One region of the Streptomyces sp. NPDC104381 genome, then DNA from elsewhere that is predicted to be linked to it. Evidence: riboswitches for the same ligand, from Rfam matches in the RefSeq annotation. Region 1 holds a riboswitch; the other holds the start of a gene.
The links. A riboswitch is a leader RNA that binds a small molecule or an ion and turns the genes downstream of it on or off. The one in region 1 is predicted to bind cobalamin.
Positions count from the first base shown of each region.

Region 2: it holds a riboswitch for cobalamin, as region 1 does, so the genes downstream of both, metE (5-methyltetrahydropteroyltriglutamate--homocysteine S-methyltransferase) here and ACZ607_RS18550 ((2Fe-2S) ferredoxin domain-containing protein) in region 1, are expected to answer to the same signal.

Region 1 covers NZ_JBVJNK010000005.1:173,225-177,604, reverse strand. The annotation lists gene ACZ607_RS18560 (hypothetical protein) at 1-466, shown strand, start outside; gene ACZ607_RS18555 ((2Fe-2S)-binding protein) at 596-1,279, opposite strand; gene ACZ607_RS18550 ((2Fe-2S) ferredoxin domain-containing protein) at 1,543-1,950, opposite strand; cobalamin riboswitch at 2,010-2,133, opposite strand; gene ACZ607_RS18545 (NUDIX domain-containing protein) at 2,714-4,186, shown strand; gene ACZ607_RS18540 (M15 family metallopeptidase) at 4,216-4,380, shown strand, end outside.
Region 2 covers NZ_JBVJNK010000005.1:370,459-374,838, forward strand. The annotation lists gene metE (5-methyltetrahydropteroyltriglutamate--homocysteine S-methyltransferase) at 1-1,518, opposite strand, end outside; cobalamin riboswitch at 1,678-1,897, opposite strand; gene ACZ607_RS19425 (glycoside hydrolase family 43 protein) at 2,215-3,768, shown strand; gene ACZ607_RS19430 (ABC transporter ATP-binding protein) at 3,794-4,380, opposite strand, start outside.

The DNA.
Region 1 (4,380 bases):
GTACCTGCCCGGCGACACCACCCCGTCCGCCTACGCGTCGATCGACGGCCTGCGCGCGGTCGCCGGGGGCGGCTTCACCGCGACTCCCCCGAACCCCTCGACCGGTGGGGCACCGCGCTGGGTCGCCCAGAACACCTTCACCGCCGGCACCGCCACCGAGCTGGCGGTCACGGTGGACGACGGCGCGGGCAGCCTGAAGGTCTGCTCGGTCGCATTCGCCCCCACCGGCGCCACGACCACCCTGGGCGCCGTCCTCGATTCGGCCACGACCGCGGCCACCCCGACCGGCTGCGTGAGCAGCGTGTCCCCCACCACCGGAACGGGCACGATCTCCGCTCTCAACGGCAAGGCCAACAGCGGCTCGAACACCTGGAAGGTCAGCGTCGACGGGTCGGCCTTCACCGGAGCCACCCGCGGCAAGGTGATCAACGCGGGCGACACCGTCGCCCTGCGCTGGGGTGCCTGACCTCCATGGATCGACGCGCTGATTGACGGGCCGTCCGAGTGCTCCGAGCCCGGGAGCTTGAACCGGGGCCGCACCGCGGGTCGGCCATCGGACGGCCGTCGTCAGGGTTGCCGGTGGAGCAGTCGGGTTTCAGCCTGCGAAACAGCAATCCCCGCACTTCGTGCCGATCGGGGTGCGGTAGTACAGGCAGCAGCTCCGACGGCGGAAGGAAAGGTCCGGTCCCACGTGCCCCGTACCCGCGAGCCGTCCCATGCCGAGCAGGTCGGTCACGAGTTCGCCGAGCGGGGCACGCAGATGCGGGTGGGCCGAGAGCAGCACTCCGCCGGAACCGGCCAGTGCGGACGCGGCGTTCCCGTCGAGCAGGCGTGGGGCGACCTTGACGTGCAGGCCGGAGCGCAGAGCGTCGAGGTGGTGCATCACCTCGACGTACAGACTCCCCGCCCTGTCGGACAGCGACTCGGCGTACCAGCCGGCGGGCTCGGGCAGCCTGAGCTCCGAACCGTCCTCGGCGCGCTGCAAGGCGCGCAGGTCCGGCACGATTCCATGAAGCAGCACGCAGGCGAGCACCGGGGACCAGAGGCGGGCGGCGTATCCGAGGTGCGCGATGGAGACCCCGACGCGCACCTCGGTGGTGCGGTATCGGTCGGATACGGCGGTGGCCAGGTCGGTGAAGCCGCGGCCGTAGAAGTGGTCCACAGGACGCCAGCCCTTGTCGCACCCTCCGACCCGCAGCGCGAAGAAGCCGCCGATGGCCGCCACGTCGTCCAGAGCCACTGCCACAGCGGGCCCGGGTGCTCGAACAGGTTCCTTCATGGGGCCGGCCTCCCTGCGCGATGCCGTCTCGGGGAAGGGCACAGGAGCAGTGCCCGTGGCGAAAGTGGACTGGACGGGTGCATACCGAGGGGAGTGACGCCCTAGGGTCTTTCGTTTGGATCAGGCCGGATCAGGGAGCGGGGTCTGGTGCGTGCAGCTGCAAGGCGGAGGAGGGAGTCAACGCGGAGCGTTGCCGACTGACGACAACGCCGCAGATGTGCGTGCCAGACCCCGCGAGCCCGGCATGATCCAAACGAGAGGCCCTAGGAGACCGCGCGGCGCTGAGGCGGCATGCAGGCGTACAGGTCGAGTATCTCGGGCTTCGGAGCGATGCCCGGACCACCGGCGCGTACCCAGGCCGCTATGTCCTCTGTCGCTCGGGGATCGTTGACCAGCCCCAGCCATACCGGCCTGCCGCCGGCTGCCCGGCCGGCGGCGGAAGGCTGCACCACGACGACGTTGGCCTGGTCGCACACGTCGAGACAGGCAGAGACGCGTACGGGTGCCTCCGAGCGTAGACGCGCGGTCTGCGCCGCGTGATCGATTCCACTCACCTTGGCGGTCCCGCAGCAACAATCGCGGCAGACGACGATCCGGCAGGGCACCGGGGCGGCTGCCCTCCCTGCCCCCACTACGTCGTCCAGGGGTCCTTCATCAAGCTCTTCAGGCATGCTGAACGGCCTCTCTCCGGGGAAATCCGCCCCGGCATCCATCGAGGAGGCGACCGCGTGAGTCTCCTGGCTCTCGGGTCAACGCTCGCCCCGTCCTTCCCACCCGCGTGGGGCAGTGGAGTTGCCGGGATCCGCTCGCCGATCACAGTGGCGGGACCGCGCCGGATTCTCACCGGCTTCCTCGGACCGCCGTCGCCCTGTCACCGGCCATCATCGCATCCGCCGGACACCCGTGGCCGTGGCCGGGCCCGTAGCATCGGGCCCGGAGCCGGTGGCCCTGACCACAGACGTCCGAAGGTGACCCGCCTCCTTCACGACCGGGAGCCCTCACCCGCTCGTCCCTCGCCATCCGGGCGCGGTCAGCGTCCGGGCCGATACGGCCGGGAGAAGCTGCCGGTTTGTCCACGCCACGCGGCGGTGTCGGCGTTTCGGCCATGTCCCGTCCGGAGCCGCTCCAAGCCGGACCAGGGATCCCACCGCTGCAAGGTCCCTGATGCAGGAGATACCGGGCTTCCCACGACGACCGAATGACGTGTGTTCGATACCGCATCCGTGTCGTTGGACCTCACGACTCTGCCGCAGTGACCGCCCCAGGAGGGAACGATGACCTCGGCCATTACGCGGGACCAGCCGCCACGACCGCCGCGAGGGACCACGCCGGACGACGAACCGCAGGAGGCCGGTGTTCGAGGGGATGCACCGTGAGCTGACCCGAACGACCCGCCTCCACTCATCCCGCTCCACACCCCTCCGAGGTAGCCCCATGCCGTTGTCGCACGACCACATCCGCACCACCGTCGAGACATACCTCGCTCGCCACCCTCATGAGCGCGAGCGGCTCGGCGGCCTCCTGGACGCCCTGGACCGGACCGGCGACGACATCGCCGGCCGCTCCACCTTCACCGGACACGTCACCTGCGGCGCGATCGTCGTCGATCCGCTCGGCCGCGTCCTGCACGTGCTGCACCTGGCGAGCGGGAAGATCCTCACCCCCGGCGGACACACCGAGCCCGCCGACGATTCCCTGGCAGCGGCAGCGCTGCGAGAGCTGCACGAGGAGACCGGGATCCCTCCCCAGGCCGTCACGCCGTGGCCCGATCACGAACGTGTGCCGTTCGACATCGATATCCACGACATCGACGCCCATCCAGGCAAAGGCGAACCCGGCCACCAGCACTTCGACTTCCGATTCCTCTTCCGTCTGCTCAGCCCGGACGGAACGCCGGTGGTGCCGCAGGAAGAAGAGGTCGGCGGCATCGAGTGGCGACCTGCGGACATGGCGGCCTCCCCCTCCCTGCGCCAGAAGCTGCTCAAGCTCCCTCTCCAAGCCGGACCGGAGACGGCCAACGCCTCCGCCCTGATCTACAACGACCGCGGCGAGTACCTGCTCCACCTGCGCGACTACTTCCCCGGCCGGATCTGGGAGCCGGGCGTGTGGTCCCTGCTCGGCGGTGGCCGAGAGCCCCAGGACGCCACCCTGGAACACACCGTGCGGCGCGAACTGGCCGAGGAAGCCGGCCTCGGCATCCCCGACCTGACCCCGTTCGGCATCGAGTACGCCTCCGACGACACCGGCACTACCGTGCCCATCAGCGTCTACGCCGGCCGCTGGAACGGCGACCCGCGCGAACTCCGCCTGAACGAAGGGGTGATGCTTGCCTGGTTCGCCCCCTCGGACCTCCACCGCCTGCGCATCTCGGACACCACGAGCAACCTTGTACGGCGCCACGCCGCGAGCCTTCCGGCGGCGCGGAGCCGACCCGGACCCGAGGATCGCCCGGCTTCGCCGCGCGGCACGGTCCCCCACATCATCGGCGTCCACCTCTACCTGGAGCGGCCCGACGGTACGGTGCTGCTCGGGCTGCGCCACCCCGACTCCGCGTTCGCACCGTCCAACTGGCACGCCCTGGCCGGCCACTGCGAGCAGGAGAACGCCATCGCCTGCCTGATCAGGGAGGCCCAGGAGGAAGCGGGCCTGCACATCGAACGTCAGGACGTCGAGCTCGTCCACGTCGTCCACCACATCGGCAAGCCCAGGAACCCACCCCGCATGGGCCTGTTCTTCCGCGCCCGGAAGTGGAGCGGCGAGCCGGAGCTACGCGAGCCGGACAAGTGCACCCAGTGGAGATTCTGGGACCCTGCCGCCCTCCCCGATGACCTCGTGCCCTATACCCGGCTGGCCATCGCCAAGATCCAGAACGGTGAGCTGTACAGCGAGACGGGCTGGCCCGCATGACCACCACACCGACCGGCTCACCCCGTCGCGTGCGCGCCGCGCCGGCGGCAGGCCGTCCGGACACCCGCCTCGTCGTGATCCGCGGCAACTCGGCGTCGGGCAAGTCGAGTGTCGCCCAGGGCCTGCGAGAGCACGGCGGCCGCGGTGTGGCGATCGTGAGCCAGGACGTGATCCGCCGCAACGTGCTCAGGGAA
Region 2 (4,380 bases), 200 kb from region 1:
GACCATGTCGTTGCGTTCGGCCTCGCCGTGCACCAGGACGTCCAGGCCGGTCTTCTCCTGGAAGGAGATCACCTCCTGGATCTCGGCCTTGATGCGCTCCTCGTACCCGGCCGCGTCGATGCGTCCGGCCCGCAGGTCCGCGCGGGCGGTGCGCAGTTCGGCGGTCTGCGGGAACGAGCCGATGGTGGTCGTCGGCAGCAGGGGCAGCCCGAGGTGCGCGCGCTGGGCGGCGGCACGCTCCCCGTACGGCTGGGAGCGGCGGGAGTCGGCGTCGGTGACCGCCGCGGTCCTGGCGCGTACGGCGGGGTCCCGGGTGACGGGCGAGTTGGCGCGGGAGGCCAGGTCGGCCCGGTTGGCGGCGAGTTCGGCGGCGATGGCGCCGGTGCCCTGGGTGAGGCCCTTGGCGAGGGTGACGATCTCGGCGGTCTTCTGCCGGGCGAAGGCCAGCCAGCGCAGGACCTGCGGCTCGATGTCCCGTTCGGCGGCGGTGTCCAGGGGGACGTGCAGCAGGGAGCAGGAGGGCGCCACGTCGATGCGTCCGGCGAGCCCGAGCAGGGTGCCCAGGGTGGACAGCGACTTCTCCAGGTCGTTGATCCAGATGTTGCGCCCGTCGACCACACCGGCGACCAGCCGCTTCCCGGGGAGCCCGCCGGCGGCGGCCAGGGCGTCCAGGTTCGTGGCGGCTGCACCGGTGAAGTCCAGCGCGAGCCCGTCCACCGGCGCCTTGGCCAGGACGGTGAGGGCCTCGCCGAGCCGGCCGAAGTAGGAGGCGACGAGCAGCCTGGGCCGGTCGGTGAGCGAGCCGAGACGGTGGTAGGCGCGCTCGGCGGCGTCGAGTTCGGCCCCGGTGCGGTCCTGGACGAGCGCGGGCTCGTCGAGCTGCACCCAGTCGGCGCCGGCCGCCCGCAGGTCGGCGAGCACCTCGGCGTACACCGGCAGCAGGCGGTCCAGCAGGGTGAGCGGGTCGAAGTCCGCGGCCACACCGGGGGCGGGCTTGGCCAGGAGCAGATAGGTGACCGGGCCGACCAGGACGGGCCGGGCGGCCGCCCCCAGCGCGACGGCCTCCTTGAGCTCGGCGACCTGCTTGGCGGAGTCCGCGGTGAACACGGTGTCCGGGCCCAGCTCCGGGACCAGGTAGTGGTAGTTGGTGTCGAACCACTTGGTCATCTCCAGCGGGGCGACGTCCTGGGTTCCGCGCGCCATCGCGAAGTAGCCGTCCAGCGGATCGGCGGCGACCGCCTCACGGTGCCGGTCGGGGACGGCCCCGACCATGACGGTGGTGTCCAGTACGTGGTCGTAGTACGAGAAGTCCCCGGTCGGGACCTCGTCGACGCCGGCGTCGACGAGCTGCCGCCAGTTCGTACGGCGCAGATCCGCGGCTGTGGCGCGGAGGGCGTCGGCGGTGACCCGCCCCTTCCAGTAGCCCTCGACGGCCTTCTTCAGTTCCCGGTTCCGTCCCTGCCGGGGGTAGCCGTGGACGGTGGACCGCGCTGCCGCGGTCGCGTGCTCGGTGGTCACGGAGATCTCCTTCGCGAGATGAATCCCTGAGATCCCGGCGACGGGACGAGGGCACGAAGGGGTGACGCACAGGGCGGGAAGCGTCGGACGACGCGGAGATCCGCCAGGTGTGCACGCCGACCCGCCCACGAGGTCACCGGGATGTCCGCGCACGATTCGTCCGTGCGCGGGCAGTTGGCAGGTCTTCGGACTCGCGGGCACGTCCTCCGTGAGGACACCTAATGGCCGTCGCTTCCCAGGTCCGGTACGTCGGACCCAGTGCTCATGACGGCGGTCGTTCCCGCTCACCGCTGCGGGGCAGTCCCGGAATTCCACCGGGTTCCCTCTTACGACGCATCCCGCCTGGCGGACGGGGCGAACCAGCTGCACCCGCAAGCCTACGGGGCGTTCCGAGGGCGCGGTGCGTCAGGTCCAGCATGCGGATGGCGCGTCGCGGGCTCACGCGGGTCCCGTATCCGGCCCCACCGGGCGGAGGCGGTCACGGGCGGGGGTCCGGCCGCTCCACCCATGTCCGCGCTCCGGAGCGGCCGGGTCGGGAACGGGCGTCGAAGCGATTCGACACGCCACCCCGGCAGGCAACCGGGAGCAGCAGGGCCGGAATTGTCCATTGACACCCTTCCGGTGGACTGGCACCGTCGAAGCGCTTCAACGATCATGGCCGTGGGTCTCGGCCCTGGCCGACCCCGAGGACGGACCGTGGCGTTCTTCGACAATCCCGTGATCCCGGGCTTCAGCCCGGACCCGAGTATCTGCCGCGTGGGCGAGGACTACTACGTGGCGACGTCCAGTTTCGAATACGTGCCCGGAGTGCCGCTGTGGCACAGCAGGGACCTGGTGCACTGGCGGCTGATCGGGCACGCCCTCGACCGCCCCTCGCACCTGTCGCTCCCCGACACGGCTCCCGCCTCCTGCGGGGTGTACGCGCCCACGCTGCGGCACCACGACGGCCTCTTCCTGATGATCACTACCGTGGTGGCCGGCGCGGGCACCGTCCTGGTCACCGCCGAGGATCCCGCCGGGCCGTGGTCGGATCCGGTGCCGGTCGGCATACCCGGCATCGATCCCGATCTGGCCTGGGACGACGAGGGGAACTGCTGGTGCGTGTTCTCCCACGACGGGATCCGCGGGGTGCGCATCGAGCCGGGGACGGGCGAACTGCTCGGCGAGCCCGTGGAGATGTGGTCGGGAAGCGGCCTCCAGTACCCCGAGGGCCCGCACCTCTACAGGATCGGCGACTGGTGGTACCTGCTGCTGTCCGAGGGCGGCACGGAACGCGGGCACGCGATGTCCGTGGCCAGGGCCCGCACCCTGCCGGGGCCCTTCGAACCGCACCCGGACAACCCCGTCCTGTCCCATCGCAGCACCGGACACCCCGTGCAGAACACCGGCCACGGTGACCTGGTGCAGGCGCACGACGGCACCTGGTGGATGGTGCTGCTGGGCACCAGGCCCCGAGGCGACACACCGGGGTACCACGGCATGGGCCGGGAGACATTCCTGGCACCGGTGCGCTGGGAGGACGGCTGGCCCCTGCCGGGACCGCTCGAACTCCGTTCCCAGGCGCCCGGGTTGACCCCGCACCCCTGGCCCGCAGAGCCGCACCGGGACGACTTCGACACCCCCGCCCTCGCACCCTGCTGGGTGTCGCTGAGGCGTCATGACCCGGATGCCGCGCGCCTCGACGAGCGGCCGGGCCATCTGGTGCTGCACGCCCGGGCCGACGGCATGGAGAAGCCCGGAGCGCTGTTCGTCGGGCGGCGCCAGCGCGACGCCGACTGCGTGGCGCGGACCCGGGTCGACACCGGTGAAGGAGGCCGGGGCGGCCTCGCCGTACGGCTCGACGAGGCACACCACTACCAGGTGGAGACGGAGAACGGCACGGTGCGCGTGGTCGCCCGGATCGGTCCCCTGCGTCAGACCGTGGCCGAACGGGACGTACCCGCCGGGCCTTTGACGCTGCGGGTCGACGTCACCACCACGGACGTCCTGCCGCCCACCGTCACCGTACGACCCACTGATCCCGGTCACGCGGAGCAGTCGGGCCTGCGCGTCGGCGGCCCCGACACCCTCCGCCTCGGGTACGAGACCGACGACGGGCACGTCGAGATCCTCGCCGAACTCGACGGCCGCTACCTCACCACCGAGGTCGCGGGCGGATTCACCGGCCGTGTCGTCGGCATGTACGCGACCCGGGGCGCGCCGGCCTTCGACTGGTTCGAGCTGAGGCCGGCCCACCCGGAGCCGGCATGACGGTCCTCGGCCCCGAAGGAGGGGCTCAGACCGGATAGGCGTGCGTCTGCGTCGCCTTCACCGTCGCCCAGACCGCCGCGCCGGGGCGCAGGTCGAGCTCCGCGGCGGCGACCGTCGTCAGGTCCGCGGCGAGCGGAAGCTCCCCGGTGAGGTCGGCGCGGATCTGGTCACCGTGGGTCTCCAGGCCCGCGATCTCGCAGTGCCAGAGATTGCGGGCACTCGCACCGGCGGGCCGCTCACGGTGGAGGGTGACCGCGTTCGGCGGGAAGGCGACGAAGACCGGGCCGGACAGGTCCTCCGTGGTGGTGACGCTGGGACCGGCGTCGAGCCGGACGGTGTGGCCGTCCGCCGTCCCCCGGAAGAGGTTCAGGCCGACCAGCTGAGCGATGTAGTCCGTACGGGGATGGCGGGCGATGTGGGACGGCGCGCCCTCCTGGACGACCCGGCCGTCCTCGACCACGACCAGGCGGTCGGCCAGCACCATGGCGTCCAGCGGATCGTGCGTGACCAGCACGGCCACGGCCTCGAACTCGGCCAGGTGACGCCGCAGTTGCGACCGCACCTCCAGGCGGGTGCGGGCGTCCAGCGCGGCCAGCGGCTCGTCCAGGAGCA